Regions from separate parts of the Streptomyces sp. CA-210063 genome, predicted to be linked through region 1. Evidence: riboswitches for the same ligand, from Rfam matches in the RefSeq annotation. Region 1 holds a riboswitch; each other region holds the start of a gene.

Region 1 (6,640 bases):
CGCCCTGGCCCGAGCCCTACGCATCGACGCCGACGTCCCGGTACACCGAGGCGCGGGCCGCCCCCTGTCCCGCCTCCCCTACCGAGAGGCCTCCGCCTTCCACGGCCCGGCAGGCCTCGGCCACGAAACCCTCCCCGACTCGTCGGCCCCGCACCCCACGGAATCGTCCGCGCAGGCCCTGCTGCGGCTCTCCCGGGAGTACGAGGGCGAGCTGACGGTATGCGCCACCGGCCCGCTCACGAACGTGGCCATCGCACTGCTGGAGGACCCGGACCTCGCCCGCCGCGTCGGCAAGTTCGTGTTCATGGGCGGCGCCGCCCAGGTGCCGGGAAACTTCACCCCGGTCGCCGAGTTCAACATCTGGGCCGACCCCGTCGCCGCCGAGATCGTCCTCTCCTCCGGCATCCCGTTCACCATGGTCGACCTGGACGCCTCGCACCGCTGGCTGTTCCGCCCCGCGGACCTCGCCGCGCTGGAGGCCGCGGGCCCGGGCACGGCCCTCGCCGCCCGGCTCATGCGCACCTACATGGACGCCTACACCCGCCACGGCGGAGACGGCACCTGCCCGCTGCACGATCCGCTGGCCGTGGGGGTCTGCGGGGACGAGGCGTTCGTCGAGGCCGCCGAGGGCGCCGTCGTCGTGGAGTGCGCGAGCGAACTCACGCGCGGCCAGACCGTGTTCGTCCCGGCCGCCGCCCGCCGCGTCTACTACTCCGAGTCCCCCGCCCTGACCGCCCGCCTGCGCGCCACCGGCCGCGTCGCCCTGGGCCCGGGCACCCGCGACTTCAGCGAGGACTTCGTGGCGACGCTGCCGCGGTGGCCTGCGGTGGGCTGAGCGGGTTCGCTGCCGAGCGGCGGCACCTGGCTGATCATCGGACAAGTCGTCGCCCCTGTGGAAAACCTCGGACCCGCTTTCCCACCGCTGCGGCAGACTGCGAGCCATGGACATCACCATCAGGCAGATCTCCCCCGACGAGTACGCCACGCTCGGCGAGATCACCGCACAGGCCTACCTCGGCGACGGACTGCTGGACTTCGGAGAGAGCGACGAGTATCTGTGCGAGTTGCGTGACGTGGCGAAGCGGGCCGCCGCGGCCGAGGTGCTCGTGGCGGTGGCGGACGGCCGGGTGCTCGGCGGGGTGACCTTCGTCCCGGCGGGCGGCCCCATGGCCGACATCGCCCGTGCGGGAGAGGCCGAGATACGGATGCTGGCAGTCGCTCCGGAAGCGCGTGGGCGGGGTGCCGGCGAGGCGCTCGTACGGGCCTGTCTGGAGCGCGCCCGGGCCGTGGAGGGCTGTGCACGCGTCGTCCTGTCGACCCAGCGGACCATGCACGCCGCCCATCGCATCTACGAACGCCTGGGCTTCGCTCGCACACCCGAGCGCGACTGGAAGCCCCTCCCCGACCTCTTCGACCTCACGCTGATCACCTACGAGTTGACGCTCTGACACCCTGGGAAACCGAATGCGACACAACATGTGGGGGTGGCGCCGCGCCTCGGCACTAGATGTATGCTCATGCTCGCTGTCGTCGCAGGGGAATCCGGTGCGAATCCGGAACTGTCCCGCAACGGTGTACTTGCGTGCGTTCATCTCCATCGCGCACGCCTGTTCAGTCCGAACACCTGCCGACAGTGCGCCCGGCCGTCCGGTCCGGGTGCCCTGACGTCCGGGCCTCGTGGAATGGGCCGGTGGACGCGACGCCCCGGTGCGCTCGTGTGCTGCTGCCTGCCTTCCGCAAGGCCCCTTGCTTCAGCGAGGGAGAGCCCCCACGTGACCATCGCGCCAGCCGACCCGGTTTCAGCCGAACTGGCTTCAGCCGCCCCGGCGACGGAGACCGACGGTCCCGGTACCGCGTTGCTGCGGACCCTGACCGAGCTGACCGCCGACCTCCCCGACGCCGACCCCGGCAGGGTCGCCGCCGCCGCGCTGCGCGGCCGGTCCTCGCGTGCGGCCTCCGCCGAAATGGCCGTGGAACTGCGCGAGCTGGCCACGGAGGCGGCCGCGGGCCTCATCTCCGAGGACCCCGCCTATGCGAAGCTGGCCGCCCGGCTGCTGGCCATCGGCATCCGCGCCGAGGCCGCCTCGCAGGGCGTCACGACGTTCACAGAGTCCATCGCGGTGGGCCACCGTGAAGGCCTCGTCGCCGACCGCACGGCGGAGTTCACGCGTGTCCACGCCGGGCGTCTCGACGCCCTGATCGACCCGGCCGGCGACGACCGCTTCGGCTACTTCGGCCTGCGCACCCTGCACAGCCGCTATCTGCTCCGGCACCCGATCACCCGCAAGGTCATCGAGACGCCCCAGCACTTCATGCTGCGCGTCGCCGCCGGCCTCGCCGAGGACGACACCGTCCGTGCCGTCGACGAAGTCGCCGCGCTCTACAGGCTCATGAGCCGCCTCGACTACCTCCCCTCCTCCCCCACCCTCTTCAACTCCGGCACGCGCCACCCCCAGATGTCGTCCTGCTACCTCCTCGACTCCCCGCTGGACGAGCTGGACTCCATCTACGACCGCTACCACCAGGTGGCCCGCCTCTCGAAGCACGCCGGCGGCATCGGTCTGTCGTACTCCCGCATCCGCTCGCGCGGTTCGCTGATCCGGGGCACCAACGGGCACTCCAACGGCATCGTGCCATTCCTGAAGACCCTGGACGCCTCGGTGGCCGCCGTGAACCAGGGCGGCCGGCGCAAGGGCGCGGCCGCGGTCTACCTGGAGACCTGGCACTCCGACATCGAGGAGTTCCTGGAGCTGCGCGACAACACCGGTGAGGACGCCCGGCGTACGCACAACCTGAACCTGGCGCACTGGATCCCGGACGAGTTCATGCGCCGGGTGAACGCCGACGAGCAGTGGTCCCTGTTCTCCCCGGCCGATGTGCCCGAGCTGGTCGACCTGTGGGGCGAGGAGTTCGACACCGCGTACCGCGAGGCGGAGGCGAACGGCCTGGCGAAGAAGACCATCCCGGCCCGTGATCTGTACGGCCGTATGATGCGCACCCTCGCGCAGACCGGCAACGGCTGGATGACCTTCAAGGACGCGGCCAACCGCACGGCCAACCAGACGGCCGAGCCGGGCCATGTCGTCCACTCCTCCAACCTCTGCACGGAGATCCTGGAGGTCACGGACGACGGGGAGACGGCGGTCTGCAACCTGGGTTCGGTGAACCTGGGCGCGTTCGTCGACCGGGCGACGGGCGACATGGACTGGGAGCGGCTGGACGAGACCGTCCGCACCGCCGTCACCTTCCTCGACCGTGTCGTCGACATCAACTTCTACCCGACCGAGCAGGCGGGCCGCTCCAACGCCAGGTGGCGCCCGGTCGGCCTCGGCGCGATGGGCCTGCAGGACGTCTTCTTCCAGCTGCGCCTGCCCTTCGACTCCCCCCAGGCGAAGGCCCTCTCCACGCGGATCGCCGAGCGCGTCATGCTCGCCGCGTACGAGGCCTCCGCCGACCTCGCCGAGCGGGGCGGCCCGCTGCCGGCCTGGGAGAAGACCCGTACGGCCCGCGGTGTGCTGCACCCCGACCACTACGGCGTCGAGTTCACCTGGCCGGAGCGCTGGGCGGCCCTGCGCGAGCGCATCGCGTCGACCGGCCTGCGCAACTCCCTGCTCCTGGCGATCGCGCCCACGGCCACCATCGCGTCCATCGCGGGGGTGTACGAGTGCATCGAGCCGCAGGTGTCCAACCTGTTCAAGCGCGAGACCCTGTCCGGTGAGTTCCTCCAGGTCAACTCGTACCTGGTGAAAGACCTGAAGAAGCTGGGCGTCTGGGACGCCCGCACCCGCGAGGCGCTGCGCGACTCGGGCGGCTCGGTGCAGGAGTTCACGTGGATCCCGGCCGATGTACGGGCGCTGTACCGCACGGCCTGGGAGATCCCGCAGCGCGGCCTGATCGACATGGCCGCCGCCCGCACGCCGTATCTGGACCAGGCCCAGTCGCTGAACCTGTTCCTGGAGACGCCGACCATCGGCAAGCTCTCCTCGATGTACGCGTACGCCTGGAAGTCGGGCCTGAAGACGACGTACTACCTGCGCTCCCGCCCGGCGACCCGCATCGCCCGCGCGGCACAGGCCCAGACCCAGACCCAGCCTGAGAAGACCATCCCCGTCCAGCAGGTGACCTCCGAAGAGGCCCTCGCCTGCTCCCTGGAAAACCCCGAGTCCTGCGAGGCCTGCCAGTAATGCCCAGCAACCAGAATCTCCTCGATCCCGGCTTCGAGCTGACTCTCCGCCCCATGCGCTACCCGGACTTCTACGAGCGCTACCGGGACGCGATCAAGAACACCTGGACCGTCGAGGAGGTCGACCTCCACTCGGACGTCACCGACCTCGCGAAGCTCTCCCCAGCCGAGCAGCACCTGATCGGCCGCCTGGTCGCGTTCTTCGCGACGGGCGACTCGATCGTGGCGAACAACCTGGTGCTGACGCTGTACAAGCACATCAACTCCCCCGAGGCGCGGCTGTACCTGAGCCGTCAGCTCTTCGAGGAGGCCGTGCACGTCCAGTTCTACTTGACGCTCCTGGACACCTACCTCCCCGACCCGGAGGACCGGACGGCGGCCTTCGCGGCGGTGGAGAACATCCCCTCCATCCGCGAGAAGGCGGAGTTCTGCTTCACCTGGATGGACTCGGTGGACAAGCTGGACCGCCTGGAGTCCAAGGCGGACCGCCGCCGCTTCCTGCTCAACCTCATCTGCTTCGCCGCGTGCATCGAGGGCCTGTTCTTCTACGGCGCCTTCGCGTACGTCTACTGGTTCCGCAGCCGGGGCCTGCTGCACGGTCTGGCGACGGGCACCAACTGGGTGTTCCGCGACGAGACGATGCACATGTCCTTCGCCTTCGAGGTGGTGGACACCGTGCGCAAGGAGGAGCCGGAGCTCTTCGACGACCGGCTCCAGCAGCAGGTCACGGACATGCTGAAGGAGGCCGTGGAGGCCGAGCTGCAGTTCGGGCGCGACCTGTGCGGTGACGGCCTGCCGGGCATGAACACCGAGTCGATGCGGCAGTACCTGGAGTGCGTCGCCGATCAGCGGCTGACGCGCCTCGGCTTCGCGCCGGTCTACGGCTCCGAGAACCCGTTCTCCTTCATGGAGTTGCAGGGCGTCCAGGAGCTGACCAACTTCTTCGAGCGGCGTCCGTCCGCGTACCAGGTCGCGGTGGAGGGCACCGTCGACCTGGACGAGGACTTCTAGACCGCCGAGGTCACTTGAGCGTGACGGCTTCCCCGCGCTGCCCGTCGATCAGGCGGCGCGGGCGATGCGGTGCGCGTGCGCGGAGGTGCCGCGGACGTGGCGCTCCGGGCCGGGCCCGTCGAGGGTGGCGGCACGTTCCTCCGCCTGCCTGAGCTGCCGGTCGATGCGCCGGTCGTGCACGATGCCGATGATCGAGGGCAGCACGACCAGGGCGAGCAACCCGAGAACGGCCAGTGTTCCGATGAGTCCTTGCAGCTGTGTCGTATCCATGGACACCACTGTCGCGCCGAACACTCCTGACAAACAGTGGCAGGACTGCCGCCCCCCCTCGAATTACTGCCACTTCCCATGCACACTGGCAGCATGCTCAAGAATGTGGCCGCCATCCTCATGGACGGTGTGCATCCCTTCGAACTGGGCGTCGTCTGTGAGGTCTTCGGCCTCGACCGCAGCGACGAGGGCCTGCCGGTGTACGACTTCGCGGTCGCGTCGGCGGAGGGCCCGACCCTGCGGACGCACGCCGGGTTCACGATCTCCACGCCGTACGGCCTGGACCGCCTCGACGAGGCCGACCTCGTCGTCGTACCGGCGGGCGAGAGCTATGTGCGCCGGATCTACCCGGCCGAGCTGCTGGACGCGCTGCGCCGGGCAGCCGACCGGGGCGCCCGGGTGCTGAGCGTGTGCTCGGGGGTGTTCGTGCTCGGCGCGGCCGGCCTGCTGGACGGGCGGCCCTGCGCGGTGCACTGGCGGCACGCCGAGGAGCTGGCCCGGCAGTATCCACGGGCGGTGGTCGAGCCGGACGTGCTGTACGTGGACGCGGACCCGGTGATCACCTCGGCGGGCACGGCGGCCGGGATCGACGCCTGTCTGCACATCGTCCGCAAGGAGCAGGGGCCGGACGTCGCCAACAGGATCGCCCGGCGGATGGTCGTACCGCCGCACCGCGACGGCGGCCAGGCCCAGTACATCGAGCGGCCGCTGCCGCGCTCGCAGTGCGACACGGTGGGCGAGGTGCTCGTGTGGATGGAGGAGCACCTCGACGAGGAGGTCACCGTCGAGCAGCTCGCCGCCCGCGCGCACATGTCCCCGCGCACGTTCGCCCGCCGCTTCCAGCAGGAGACCGGGACCACCCCGTACCGCTGGATCCTGCGCCAGCGGGTACTGCTGGCCCAGCGGTTGCTGGAGGCGACGGACGAGACGGTGGACACGATCGCCTGGCGCACCGGCTTCGGCACCGCCGCCGCCCTGCGCCATCAGTTCGTACGGTCCCTGGGCACGACTCCGCAGGCCTACCGCAGGACGTTCCGCGGCCCGGAGGCCGCCTGAGGGCGGACCCGGCGCGGACGAGGCTCGCGCCTCAGCTGCCGTCCGCTGTCTCAGTCGTTCGCGACCACGGGGTAGCGGGGCTCGTTCTCGGCCATCTGCCGCAGGGCGTCCTTGCGGTCG
Region 2 (6,640 bases), 4.9 Mb from region 1:
GAGCGAGGCGAGCACGATGTCGTCCCCGTCGACGTACAGCGAGCCCGGCGGCTCGCCCCACGCGTCCAGCATGGCCTGCCGGAGTCCCGGGTCGAGTGTGTCGAACCACACCTGATAGTCGGCGAGCGGCACGCGTGCGGGCGCGGCGGCAAGCTGCTCCTCGGTGAGCCACTCGACGTCGTGACCACCGGCGTTGATGAGTCGGTGGATCAACTCGTCGCCGTGGGAGGGGTATTCGCTGACGCCGTACCCGGCGTCCTTCAGCGCGTCCAGCACCCGCACCGCCGAGGCGGGCGTGTCCAGCCCCACCGCGTTGCCGACCCGCGAGTGCTTGGTCGGATACGCGGTGAAGACGAGCGCGAGTTTCTTCTCCGCGTTCGGCTTGTGCTTGAGCCGCGCGTGCCGTACGGCGATTCCGGCGACCCGGGTGGCCCGCTCGGGGTCGGCGACGTACACCGGGACGTCGTCCGGCCCCTGCTCCTTGAACGAGAACGGCACGGTGATCAGCCGCCCGTCGAACTCCGGGATCGCGACCTGCATCGCCGCGTCCATGGGGGAGAGGGCGGCGTCGGACGCGTCCCAGGCCTGCCTGGACGACGTGAGGCAGAGCCCCTGCAGCACAGGCACGTCGAGGTCGGCGAGCGCCCCGATGTCCCAGGCCTCCTCGTCACCGCCGGCCGATGCCTGCGAGGCATGCGTGCCACCGGCGGCGAGCACGGTGGCGACCAGCGTGTCCGCCTTCGCCAGGGTCTCGTACAGCCCGGCGTCGGCTCCGCGCAGCGAACCGCAGTACACCGGAAGGGCGTTGGCGCCCCGCGCCTCGATCGCGTCACACAGGGTGTCCACGAAGGCGGTGTTGCCGCTCAGTTCATGGGCCCGGTAGAACAGCACGCCGACGGTCGGGCGGCCCTCGACGAACGGACGCTCGCCGTGGACGCCGTACTCCGGCATCTTCCGTGGCTCGACGAATCCCTCACCCGTCAGCAGCACGGTGTCGGACAGGAACCGCGCCAGCTCGGTGAGGTTGTCGGGCCCGCCCTCGACCAGATACCGCAGCGCCTCCGCCACGACACCGGCGGGCACGGACGACTCGGCCATCAACTCGGCGTCGGGCACGGCCTCGCCACCGAGCAGGACGGTCGGAATCCCCGACGCCTTCAGCTCGGCGAGCCCGTCCTCCCAGGCCCGCTTGCCCCCCAGCAGCCGTACGACGGCGATGTCCGCACCCTCGACGAGACCCGGCAGTTCGTCCGTCACATCCACCCGGGTCGGATTCCCGATCCGGTACGAGGCGCCGACCGCGGCCCTGGCCGCCAACAGGTCCGTGTCGGCGGTCGACAACAACAACACTGTGCTCATGCGGGCGCTCCCGGTGGAATGAAAGGCAGTCCTGTGGGCGTGCCCGACTCGATGAGCCGCCAGAGCGCGTCCGTGTCCGCGTGTTCCTCGATCAGATCGCCGAGCCGGTCCAACTGCTCCTCGCGCAGTGCGGCGAACGACGTGTCGGCGGCTGGCACGAAACGCCGCCCGGCGGCGGCCGCCACCTCGCGCAGAAAGGCCCGCCGGAACCCGTCCGACTCCAGCGACCCGTGCCAGTGCGTGCCCCAGGTCTGCCCGACCCGGCACCCGTCCAAGAAGGGGTCACCGCCGACGACTTCGGCGACCCCGTGATGGATCTCGTAGCCGTCGACCCGCTCCCCGAGGGCCTCCCCGACGGGCCGCGTCAGCGTCTTCTCCCGCGCGAACCGCACGCGGACGGGAAGGAGTCCGAGCCCTTCGACATGGCCTCGGCGGCTCTCGACCTCGTCCTCGATGTGCTCGCCGAGCACCTGGAACCCACCGCAGATGCCGAGAGTCGGCCGCCCCTCCGCGGCCCTGCGCAGGAGGGCGTCGGCGAGCCCCCGCTCCCGCAGCCACTCCAGCGCCCTGACCGTCCCCCGGGTCCCCGGCACGACGACGAGGTCGGCGTCGGCCAGCTCCTCGGCCCGGTCCACGAACCGGACGACGACACCGGGTTCGGCGGCGAGCGCGTCCACATCGGTGAAGTTGGACATCAGCGGAATCGCGCACACCGCGACCCGCAGCACGTCCTCCCCGACGGGCGGCGCGACATTCGACTCCCGGACCGTCCCCCGCAGCGAGACCCGAAGTCCGTCCTCCTCGTCGATCCCGAGCCCGTGCCGGAAGGGCAGCACGCCGTACGTGTGCCGCCCGGTGAGCCCGTGCAGCATGTCGAGCCCCGGCTCCAGCAGGGAGACGTCCCCCCGGAACTTGTTGACGAGGAACCCGGCGATGAGCGCCTGGTCCTCGGGGGACAGCAGCGCGAGGGTCCCGAAGAAGGACGCGAAAACCCCACCACGATCGATGTCGCCCACGACGAGCACGGGAAGCCCGGCATTCCGGGCGATCCCCATGTTGACGATGTCGGTCCGCCGGAGATTGATCTCGGCAGGACTGCCCGCCCCCTCACAGATCACCGCGTCATACGTGCCCCGCAACTCGGCGAGACAGTCCAGCACGGTCCCGAGCAGCCGCTGCTGCCGCCCGCCGTGATACCCACGCGCGCTCATCTCGCCCACCGGTTTGCCCATGAGCACGACCTGACTGCTCTGGTCGCCCCCCGGCTTCAGCAGCACGGGATTCATCAACGCCGTCGGCTCGACCCGACAAGCCTGCGCCTGCATCGCCTGCGCCCGCCCGATCTCGGCGCCTTCCCTCGTCACGAAGGAGTTCAGCGACATGTTCTGCGCCTTGAACGGCGCGACCTTGACCCCCCGCCGCACCAGCCACCGACAGATCCCGGCGGTGACGACACTCTTCCCGGCATCGGAGGTGGTCCCGGCGACGAGCAGTCCACCGCCGGTGGAACGACTGCCGCTCATGAGTCCCCCTCCGCCGGCTTCGCGAACCGCCCCCGCAGCACCGCCGCACCCGCACTGACCCCCAACGCCAGCCAACTCACCCGCCGGGACAACCGAGCAGCCCGCTCGATGTCCCCCACGGCCACGGCCCGCCCCTCCCCATTCAGCACAGGCCGATGCTCAACCCGCCCCCCATACGACAACGTGCCCCCCAACCGCACACCGAGCGCCCCCGCGAACGACGCCTCCACAGGCCCCGCATTGGGACTCGGATGCTTCCCCGCATCCGCCCGCCAAGCCCGAACGGCCCCCCGCGTATCCCCACCCGCGGCCGCGGCCAACACCGCGGTGAGCCGAGCCCCGGGCCACCCCGCCACATCGTCCAGCCGAGCCGAAGCCCACCCGTACCGCCGATAACGCGACGACTTGTGCCCGACCATGGCATCCAGCGTGTTGACGGCCCGGAACCCCACAAGCCCCGGCACCCCACCGACGGCGCCCCACACGAGCGCCCCCACCACCGCGTCCGACGTGTTCTCGGCGACGGACTCCACGACAGCCCGCGCGATCCCGTCCGAGTCGAGCGCCTGAGGGTCCCGCCCGCACAGATGAGGCAGCCGGGCCCGCGCGCCCTCGATGTCCCCGGCTTCGAGGAACCGCCCCACGGCCCGGGCCTCCCGCACGAGCGAAGTCCCCCCGACGACGGCCCAGGTGGCGGCACCGGTCAACGCCACGGAGGCGGCACGCGACGGCCGTACGGCGGACGCGGCGACGGCACCGAGCGCCGCAGCGCCACCGGCGCACACGACGGTGTGCAGCGCGCCCCACCCCCGGTGGTCCCGCCACAGCACCCGCTCCACGGCACCCGCCGCCCGCCCGAACGCGGCGACCGGATGCCCCCGGCGCGGATCACCGAGCAGCAGATCACCGAGGAGCCCGGCGGCGGCGCCGCACGCGAAGACGCGATCGGCACGCACGGGTTCAGCCGATCGCGGGGTCGGGCAGGGACCAGGTGCTGAAACTCAAGTGGCAGCCGCGCATGGCGATATGTCCTCACTCAGGGTGTCCACGCCCTGGTTCGACGAGACCGACGGCGAGAGTTCCTGGCTCCCGGGATGGTTCTTCCCCGGTGACAGTGGCGGGACCGCGCCGGAATCGCACCGGCTTCCTCTCCTGCCGTCGTACATGGCCCCGGCAGTCCACCACGCCCTTGGAAGACCCGTCAACTTGCTGTTGACCTGCGGTGGAACGGTGTGCTGAGCCCCACACCCGCTGAAATCCCGTCAGACGCCCGAATCGGCGGAGCGGGCGGATCGTGAAGTTGGGGGTGCTTTCCGTCGGGGGTGGGCGCCTTGGCCGCGCTTCTCGTACCGAGTGGTGAAATACACGGTCTCGTCTGGCTGGTGGTGACCGTACTCGGCGCCGCCGGGGCCGGCCTGTGGTGGGGGCCGACCCCGGTCACGGAACGGCTCCGGGTCCTGAACCGGGCGCTGGGGGAGGCTCGGCCCCAGCGCCCGCACCACCGCTGACGTGGGGTTTCCGGTCTCAGGTCATGATCAGGGAAATTCCGTACGCCACGGCCGCCGCGCACAGCGCGAAGCACACGTACGCCCCGGTGGTCGCGAGCGCCACCGAGTCGCCCCGGGTTGACGCTTCCTCCCGCTTGGAGAGGCCGACGATGCCCAGGGTGAAGAGGCCGACGAGGGCCACGGTGACCACGAGGCTGACTCCGAAGACGGAGCCGAGGGCTGCCCAGTCGATGTGCATGGTGGTGATCTTCCTCAGGGAGTCGCGGGGCTCAGACGGCGGGCGTCGGCGTGGGCGGGTTCGTCGAGGCCGTGGTCTCGGCGGCGGTCGCGGCCGCGGGGGCCGGAATGGTCGCCGTGAGGTCCGCGACCACCGGGCCGGCCGGCGGCGTCACCGCTGCCATCGCCGTGGTCACCACTCCGGGCGTCTCCTCGGCGTCGTTCACATTGGTGTGGTCGACCACCTCGCGGCGCGAGAGCACCCAGATGGCGGCGCTGGAGGCGATGAGGAAGACCGCGACGACGGCCGTGCCCCAGGTGCCGAAGGACGTGACCCACTCGGCGAGCGCGGCGACCAGCGCGGCGGCCGGCAGGGTCAGCCCCCAGGCGACGAACATCCGGGTCGCGGTCGACCAGCGGACCACACCGCCCTTGCGGCCGAGGCCCGCGCCCATCACGGCACCGGAGACCGAGTGCGTGGTGGAGAGGGAGAAGCCGAGGTGCGAGGAGGCCAGGATGACCGTGGCCGCGCTGGTCTGGGCGGCGAAGCCCTGCTGCGGCTGGAGGTCGGTCAGACCCTTGCCCATCGTGCGGATGATGCGCCAGCCGCCCAGGTAGGTGCCGAGCGCGATGGCCATACCGGCGGAGACGATGACCCACACCGGCGGGTCGGAGTCGGGTGCGAGGGCGCCGCCGGCGACCAGGGCCAGGGTGATGATGCCCATCGTCTTCTGGGCGTCGTTCGTACCGTGGGCCAGCGAGACCAGGCCCGCGGAGGCGATCTGACCGGCGCGGTAGCCCTTGCCGGAGGCCTTCTCGCTCGTGTGCTTCCCGAGCCCGTACGTCAGCCGGGTGGCGAACATCGCCGCGATGCCGGCGACCAGCGGGGCCGCGACGGCGGGGATCAGCACCTTGGTGACGAGGACGTCACCGTGCACCGCGCCCGCGCCGGCCGAGGCGATGGTGGCGCCGATGAGACCGCCCATCAGGGCGTGCGAGGAACTGGAGGGGAGCCCGACGAGCCAGGTCAGCAGGTTCCAGAGGATGGCGCCGACGAGCGCCGCGAATATGACCTCTGGCTGTATGCCGGACTCGTCGACGAGCCCCTTGGAGATGGTGTTGGCGACCTCTATGGAAAGGAACGCGCCGACAAGGTTGAGCACGGCGGACATGGCGACCGCGACCTTGGGCTTCATGGCGCCGGTCGAGATGGTGGTGGCCATCGCGTTGGCGGTGTCGTGGAAACCGTTCGTAAAATCGAACGCGAGCGCAGTGATCACTACGATCGCGAGGATCAGCGAGAAGTTTTCCATTTACCCGGGCTTCTTTTGGACGTCAGTGGCACGTGGACCGTAGGCAACCTGGATGAACGGAAGATGAACTAGGACAGGCTTGCGGGTGTAGTGAATGAGGTGCCGCCGCTCCGCCTGTGCGCCGACGCAGGCGGCGAGCCCGGCGGAGCGACAGCCCCCGTGTTCGAACTGAGGTGGAATACCGAGGTCCGCTACCCCTTGGCGAACTCCTTCAGCCGGCCCATGGACCCGTTGAAGAGATTCTGGTCACCCGGCAGGCGCCCGCTGCCGTTGTCGTACTGCCAGATCGTCCAGAACTTCCACCCCGCGGGCAGTTCTCCCGCCCCCGCGGAGTTGTACCGGGCCAGCCACAGCGCGTGGTTCCCGCCGAAGGCCGCGCTGTTGCCGGTGCAGGTCTTCCACCAGTGGGTGGTCGTGTAGATCACCGGACGACGGCCGGTGAGGCGCTTGACCTCGTCGCTGAACGACTTGATCCAGCCGACCATCCTGCTGTTGCTCAGGCCGTAGCACTTCTTCTTCCTGTCGTACGGGTTGTACTCGATGTCGAGCGCCGGCGGCAGCGTCCAGCCGTCCGCGCGCCAGCCGCCGCCGTTGTTCACGAAGTAGCGGGCCTGGGCCTTGCCGGACGACCTGTTCGGCACCGCGAAGTGGTAGGCGCCGCGGACCAGGCCCGCGTTCCGCGAACCGTTGTACTGCTGGCCGAAGTACGGGTTGCGGTAGG
Region 3 (6,640 bases), 6.7 Mb from region 1:
GAACGACACGTCCTGCGCGACGGACGCCGCGAACAACTGGTCGTCCGGGTCCTGGACGACCAACTGGACGGTCGTCCGCAGCCGGGTCAGACCCTTGCGGTCGTACGTCACCGGCCGCCCCTGGACCGCCAACTCGCCCGAACGGGGCCGCAGTCCACCGCTGAGCAGCCGCATCAGCGTGGTCTTGCCGCTGCCGTTGCGGCCCAGCAGGGCGAGCGCGCGCCCCTCGTGCACCGCGAAGTCGAGATCGCTGAGCACGGCCGGGCCGTCCTCGTACGCGAAGGACGCGCCCCGTAGGGCGACCAGCACGGGCTCGCTCATGTCAGCGGCCTTTCCAGGACGAATCCAGTACGAAGGTGAGGGCGGCCACGGCCGCGAGCAGGGCGACACTGGCCGCGGTGAAGCGGGCGGAGACCCGGGCCTCGGGCACCAGGACGCGCAGGGTGCCGTCGTACCCCCGTCCGGCCAGCCCGGTCTGGAGGCGAGCCGCCCGGTCGAAGGCCCGTACGAACGCGGTGGCGCCCAGCCCGGCGAGGGAACGCCAGGTGGCGGCCCGTGTGGTGTGCCCCAGCCGGGCCGCCTGCGCCTCCCGGATCCGGCGCACCGAGTCCAGGAGAAGGAAGCTCATGCGGTACGTGACCAGCGCGACGTCCACGACCGGTGCGGGCACCCCGGCCTTCACCAGCCGGGGCAGCAGGTCCGACATGGGCGTGGTGAAGGCGAACAGCAGGACGCCGAGGGAGGCGGCCGAGGTGCGCAGCAGCAGCTCCCCGGCGCGGACCGGACCGCCCTCGGCCAGGGTGACGAACCCGTCGGGCCCGCCCACTTGGACCAGCAGGGGCAGCGCCCCGGTCACGCAGAAGCCCAGCGGCACCCGATAGGCGCGCCACAGCCGACGGCCGGGGACGCCCGCCGGGCCCAGCAGCACGGCGAGGGCGGTCAGCAGCACGAGGGCGGCGCCGGGCCAGGGTGGCAGGGAGATCGCGAGGACCGTGAGACCTAGTCCGAGCAAGGCCTTGTCCACGGGGTGGCGGCGGCGCCAGCGACTGCTGTGCGCCGCCGCGTCGATCGGCAGCACGCGGGATCAGACCCGGCCCGCGGTGGACTCGGCGGCGCCACCGGGCGGGCCTTCGTCACCGGTCGCGGTCCTGGCGGTCGCGGCCGCCGCCGTCGCGCTCACCGCGGTCGCCTCGCTCGTGGTGGTGTTCCCGGCCGCGTCCAGTCGCGCCCGGGCTCGCGCCTCGCCCTGGCGCCGGCCCCGGCGCACACCGAAGTAGTAGGCGAGGACGCCCGCGCCCAGCGCGGCCTGGAGGGAGAAGAGCGCCGACTCGATCTCACCGGACGGCGGCTCGTACAAGGGGGAGAACCAGGGCTCGTAGTCCGGCTCGATCTCGGTGATCGCCGTCTCCGCCTCGCCGTCGGAGCCCGTGAACGGCTCCTCCTTGTGGTCGCCGAGGCCGAGGGCCAGCGGCAGGACGGCGAGCGCGGCCACGACGATCAGCAGCAGGGCGTTGATCTTCGTGTTGCGGTTCATCGGGCCACCGCCTCGGTCTCGTCGGTCTCGGTCCGGTCCTGCTTGCCGGTCAGGAGCACGCCGAGCCGGGTCAGTTCGCCCTTGCTCGACTGCACCAGCAGACGCATCACCAGCACGGTGAGGAGACCCTCGCTCACCGCGAGCGGGATCTGGGTGACGGCGAAGATCGAACCGAACTTGCCGAGCGCGCCGAGGAAGCCGCTGCTCGGGTCGGGGAACGCGAGCGCCAGCTGCACGCTGGTGACGCAGTAGGTGACCAGGTCGGCGACGAACGCGCCGAAGAACACCGTGACCATCAGCGGCACGCCGAACCGCCGCAGCAGCCGGTAGACGCCGTAACCCGCCCACGGCCCGGCGATCGCCATCGAGAAGACGTTGGCGCCGAGCGTGGTCAGGCCGCCGTGCGCGAGCAGCAGGGCCTGGAAGAGCAGGGTGATGGTGCCCAGCACCGCCATGATCGGTGGCCGGAACAGGATGGCGCCCAGGCCGGTGCCGGTGGGGTGGGAGCAACTCCCGGTCACCGACGGGAGCTTCAGCGCGGACAGGACGAAGGTGAAGGCCCCCGAGGCACCGAGCAGCAGTGTGCTCTCGGGATGCTCCCTGACCTCACGGGTGAGTGACCGTACTCCGTGGACGACGAACGGCGCGGACGCGACCCCCCAGGCGATCGCGTGCGCCGGAGGAAGGAAACCCTCGGCTATGTGCATGGCTCAGCAGACCCTCTCCAGCACCTCGTGGATGGTTGACGCGCCTTGGCCGGTCTCCTGGCTTACGGGTGACACCGCCCGTGCTCCGCCTTCCCGGGTCTAGGACCCAGTGGCTGTCCGTGAGGACTGGAGCCGGACTTCCCGATCACAGTGGCGAGGGCCGCACCGGCATCACACCGGATTTCCCGTTCACCAAGGCGTGGTGACAGTAGTGCCCGCACAAGGGCGCTGACAAGCGGAGCCGGGGGCGCGAAAGCGATGGTGAACAGCACACACCCCGGCGCACACCCCTTGCGTCACCTGCGGCACACACCACCGGGGAGAGCGGACGCCCTTGCCTGGATACGACGGCTTTGCCGGTGCGCCGGCTCCTCCCGTGGGGCCCGATCGCCCTCCCGGTGGGGCCCGATCGCCCTCCCGGCGGGGCCGGACCGCCCTCCCGGTACGGCCCCGGCCGCCCTTGGCCGGGCCCCTCGCCCTGCGCTTGAATGCAGCCTTCACCCATCGGCACAAGGGAGTCAGCTGTGCACCGCCCGACCTTGGCACCCAGCACACGCCGTCTCGGCGTTCTCACCGCCGTCGTGTTGGCGGTCACCGTCGCCACCGCGGGACCGGCCGCGGCCCACACGGAGGTCGAGGCGGAGGGCGCCCGGGCCCTCGACCAGAACGTCGAACTGACCTTCTTCGCGGAGTCGGAGTCCTCCTCCGCCGGCATCACCAAACTGGAGGTGATCCTGCCCGAGGGCATCGTCCCCGCCGACATCACCTACGACAAGGGACCCGACGGCTGGAAGTTCGCCCCCACCAGCCGGGGCTGGACGGTCTCCGGTGAGAAGCTCCCGGTGGGGGAGGACGCCGAATACGCCGTCACCGTACGACAGCTGCCCGACGCGAAGTCCCTGGTCTTCAAGACGCTGCAGTCCTACAGCGACGGCAAGGTGGACCGCTGGATCGAGCTCGACGGCGAGGAGGGCGGGGACGGCCACGGCCACGGTCACCCGGCGCCCCGCCTGGACCTGAAGGCCGCCGCCCCCGGCGCCCAACCCGTGAGCCCCAGCCCTTCGGAGGAGCCCACGACGGCCGCCCCCTCGACCGCCCCGGCCACCGGCACACCGACCCCGTCCGCGAAGCCCGCGGCGGACGGCACCAAGGACGACGACGGCATGTCCCTCGCCGTGCCCCTCGGCATCGGCGCGGGCGTCCTCGTACTCGGCGCGGGAGTGTGGTGGTTCAGGAGCCGCCGGGGCGGGACCGCCTGACCGACGCCTCGGCCGGAAGCACCTGACCTGACCGAAAGCTGACGGAGCTCTACCGCAGCGCCATGACGAACCCGGCCGTCCCGCCGAGGCTCGGCATACGAATCGGTCTCGATCCGTGGCTCCACCTGGGGCGCCGACAGCGATCACGCCATCATGAGCGCATGACCCGGCCACCACTCCCTCTCCACACACCCGAGTGGTTCACGGCCGACGACTCGACCCTGAACGTGGCCCTCGTGTACCCGATGCAGGGCCCCGCCGGAATCTTCGGACCCACCTGCGGGGCCTGCGCGCGGCTGGCCGCCGAGGAGGTCAACAAGGCCGGGGGAGTGCTGGGCAAGGAGCTGCGGCTGATCGAGGTCGACGGCGGGGCCGAGCCGTGGCGCGTCGCGGAGGACGTCGAGGCCCTGGTCGCCTCGGGCGCGGTGCAGGGCGTCACCGGCTGGCACATCTCCTCGGTGCGGCAGGCGGTGGCCCCGCGTGTCGCGCACCGGGTGCCGTACGTCTACACGGCCCTGTACGAGGGCGGGGAGCGCACCGAGGGCGTCTTCATGACCAGCGAGACGCCTTCCTGGCAGCTGCTGCCCGCGATGCGTCTGCTCGCCGAGTCTCGCGGGGTGCGCCGTTGGTTCGTCGTCGGCAACAACTACGTGTGGCCCCGGCACACCGCCCGCGCCGCCCGCGGGTACGCGCGTGAGTCCCGGGGCCGCGTCTGTGGTGAGGCGTATCTGCCGCTCGGCACCGACGACTTCTCGGGGGTACTGCGACGCATCGAGCGGGCCGACGCCGACGGGGTCCTGATGCTCCTGGTCGGCAGTGACGCGGTCCGCTTCAACCGGGCCTTCGCCGCCTGGGGGCTCGACCAGCGGTCGCTGCGGCTGAGCACGCTGATGGACGAGAACATGCTGCTGGGCAGTGGCGCGGAAGCCACCCTCGACCTCTACAGCACGGCCGGGTTCTTCGCCTCGCTCGCCGACCAGAACACCATGGACTTCCACGGCCAGTACGCCGGCCGCTTCGGCCTGGAGGCACCGACCCCCGGCAGTCTCGGCGAGTCCTGCTACGAGGGCGTCCTGCTCCTCGCCGCGCTCGTCGAACGGGCGCGCGCCCTGGACGTCGCCGCGATCGGGGCGGCCGCCGACAGCGTCTCCTACGAGGGGCCGCGCGGTCTGCTGGGCCTGGACGGACGGCATGTGCGCCAGCGCATCTACCTGGCGCGGGCGGACGGGTACGACTTCAACGTCCTCGCCCAGCTGCGCGCTCCGCACGACCTGCGCTGACCCTGCCCTGGCCGTCGGTGGTCCCGCCCTCCAGGGTCCGGGCCAGCCGGTCCAGCAGCAGTTCCAGCCGCTTGCCGTCCTCCTCGGAGTGCAGCGGCCCCAACTCGGCCCAGTCCGCCCGTACTTCACGGGCCAACAGCTGCCGGCGCTCCATCCCCCTCGGAGTCAGGTGGGCGAGGACACGGCGCCGGTCGGTGGGATCGACGCGGCGGAACACCAGGTTCTGGTCGACGAGTTGGTCGATCAGCTTGGTCAGGCTCGGTGCCGGCAGGAAGGCATGCTCGGCGAGGGCCGTCATGTTGTGGCCCTGTCCGTCGGAGAGCAGGTCGAGGACCCGCCACGCCTCGACGGAGCAGTCGAACTCGTCGAGCACGGACTGGACTCGGCGCATGGACAGGCGCTCGGCACGGGTCAGCAGTTGGAGCAGTTCCTCGGGCCGTCTCGCCATCGCCACTCCTCAACTCGCCTTCGACCGCTGCGCTCCTGACATCGTAAACCAGGAGCACATCCTTTCTGTGGAAACTAACGAATCCTTCGCGACCTCAAAAAATACTTCCTCAGGAAACTGTTCTTCAATTGCCACGAAACGCAAGGGAAACAGTTTCCTCGCAGGCTGTGGTCGCACTTCAGCGACCCAGGAGGTATTGCATGTCCGGGCTCAGCATCAATAGACGCGGTCTCCTCGCAGGCGCGTCCGCGCTCGGCGCGACCGCCGTCCTCAGCGCGTGCGGCGCCAAGACCGGCACCGCCACGTCATCCTCCGGCGCCCAGGCGGACACCTCCGGCGACACCGTCAAAGTCGGTCTGCTCAACTCGCTCTCGGGCACCATGGCCATCAGCGAGGTCACGGTCCACAACGCGCTGCTGCTCGCGGTGAAGGAGATCAACGCCGCCGGTGGCGTCCTGGGCAAGAAACTGAAGCCCATCAGCCAGGACGGCGCCTCCGACTGGCCGACCTTCGCCGAGAAGGCGGAGGCCCTGATCACTGACGACAAGGTGGTCGCCACCTTCGGCTGCTGGACCTCCGCCAGCCGCAAGGCCGTCAAGCCGGTCTTCGAGCGCTACAAGTCGCTCCTCTTCTACCCCGTGCAGTACGAGGGCCTGGAGCAGTCCCCCTACATCTTCTACATGGGCGCCACCACCAACCAGCAGATCGTCCCCGCCCTCGACTACCTCAAGAAGCAGGGCCTGACGCGGCTCTACCTGGTGGGCAGCGACTACGTCTTCCCGCGCACCGCCAACAAGATCATCAGGGCGTACGCGGAGGCCCAGGGCATGACGGTGGTCGGCGAGGACTACGCGCCGCTCGGCTCCACCGAGTTCAGCACCATCGTCAACAAGGTCAAGGACGCGGGCGCGGACGCCGTGTTCAACACCCTCAACGGCGACAGCAACGTGGCCTTCTTCAAGGAGTACAAGTCCGCAGGGCTCACCGCGAAGAGCCTGCCGGTGCTTTCGGTGTCGATCGCCGAGGAGGAGGTCAAGAGCATCGGCACCCAGTACCTGGAAGGCCAGTTGACCGCGTGGAACTACTACCAGACCACCTCCGGCGCGGCGAACACGAAGTTCGTGGCGGCCTACCAGGCCGCCTACGGCAAGGACAAGCCGACCAGTGACCCGATGGAGGCCGCGTACATCTCCGTCTACCTCTGGAAGGAGATGGTCGAGAAGGCCGGCTCCTTCGACGTGGCGAAGGTGAAGAAGGCCTCCGACGGCATCGAACTCGACGCCCCCGAGGGCAAGGTCACCGTCGACGGCGCCACGCAGCACGTCTACAAGACCGCCCGCATCGGCAAGGTCGGCTCGGACGGCCTGATCGAGGAGGTCTGGAACTCCGGCAAGCCGATCGAGCCGGACCCG

What was found. Region 1 has a riboswitch for cobalamin ahead of JIX56_RS14425 (ribonucleoside-diphosphate reductase subunit alpha). Riboswitches for the same ligand answer to the same signal wherever they lie in the genome.
Region 2: another riboswitch for cobalamin. It lies ahead of JIX56_RS36235 (cobalamin biosynthesis protein); the one in region 1 lies ahead of JIX56_RS14425 (ribonucleoside-diphosphate reductase subunit alpha).
Region 3: another riboswitch for cobalamin. It lies ahead of JIX56_RS44015 (energy-coupling factor ABC transporter permease); the one in region 1 lies ahead of JIX56_RS14425 (ribonucleoside-diphosphate reductase subunit alpha).

Annotation. Positions count from the first base shown of each region.
Region 1 is NZ_CP102512.1:3,378,936-3,385,575, forward strand. It holds gene JIX56_RS14415 (nucleoside hydrolase) at 1-835, shown strand, start outside; gene JIX56_RS14420 (GNAT family N-acetyltransferase) at 942-1,448, shown strand; cobalamin riboswitch at 1,512-1,646, shown strand; gene JIX56_RS14425 (ribonucleoside-diphosphate reductase subunit alpha) at 1,773-4,184, shown strand; gene JIX56_RS14430 (ribonucleotide-diphosphate reductase subunit beta) at 4,184-5,194, shown strand; gene JIX56_RS14435 (hypothetical protein) at 5,243-5,464, opposite strand; gene JIX56_RS14440 (GlxA family transcriptional regulator) at 5,558-6,520, shown strand; gene def (peptide deformylase) at 6,571-6,640, opposite strand, start outside.
Region 2 is NZ_CP102512.1:8,295,527-8,302,166, forward strand. It holds gene cobN (cobaltochelatase subunit CobN) at 1-1,359, opposite strand, end outside; gene JIX56_RS36230 (cobyric acid synthase) at 1,356-2,882, opposite strand; gene JIX56_RS36235 (cobalamin biosynthesis protein) at 2,879-3,838, opposite strand; cobalamin riboswitch at 3,937-4,080, opposite strand; gene JIX56_RS36240 (hypothetical protein) at 4,214-4,390, shown strand; gene JIX56_RS36245 (hypothetical protein) at 4,407-4,628, opposite strand; gene JIX56_RS36250 (inorganic phosphate transporter) at 4,660-5,919, opposite strand; gene JIX56_RS36255 (lysozyme) at 6,111-6,640, opposite strand, start outside.
Region 3 is NZ_CP102512.1:10,105,379-10,112,018, forward strand. It holds gene JIX56_RS44000 (energy-coupling factor ABC transporter ATP-binding protein) at 1-321, opposite strand, end outside; gene cbiQ (cobalt ECF transporter T component CbiQ) at 323-1,078, opposite strand; gene JIX56_RS44010 (energy-coupling factor ABC transporter substrate-binding protein) at 1,085-1,534, opposite strand; gene JIX56_RS44015 (energy-coupling factor ABC transporter permease) at 1,531-2,241, opposite strand; cobalamin riboswitch at 2,272-2,453, opposite strand; gene JIX56_RS44020 (DUF1775 domain-containing protein) at 2,730-3,500, shown strand; gene JIX56_RS44025 (substrate-binding domain-containing protein) at 3,662-4,780, shown strand; gene JIX56_RS44030 (MarR family winged helix-turn-helix transcriptional regulator) at 4,737-5,228, opposite strand; gene urtA (urea ABC transporter substrate-binding protein) at 5,429-6,640, shown strand, end outside.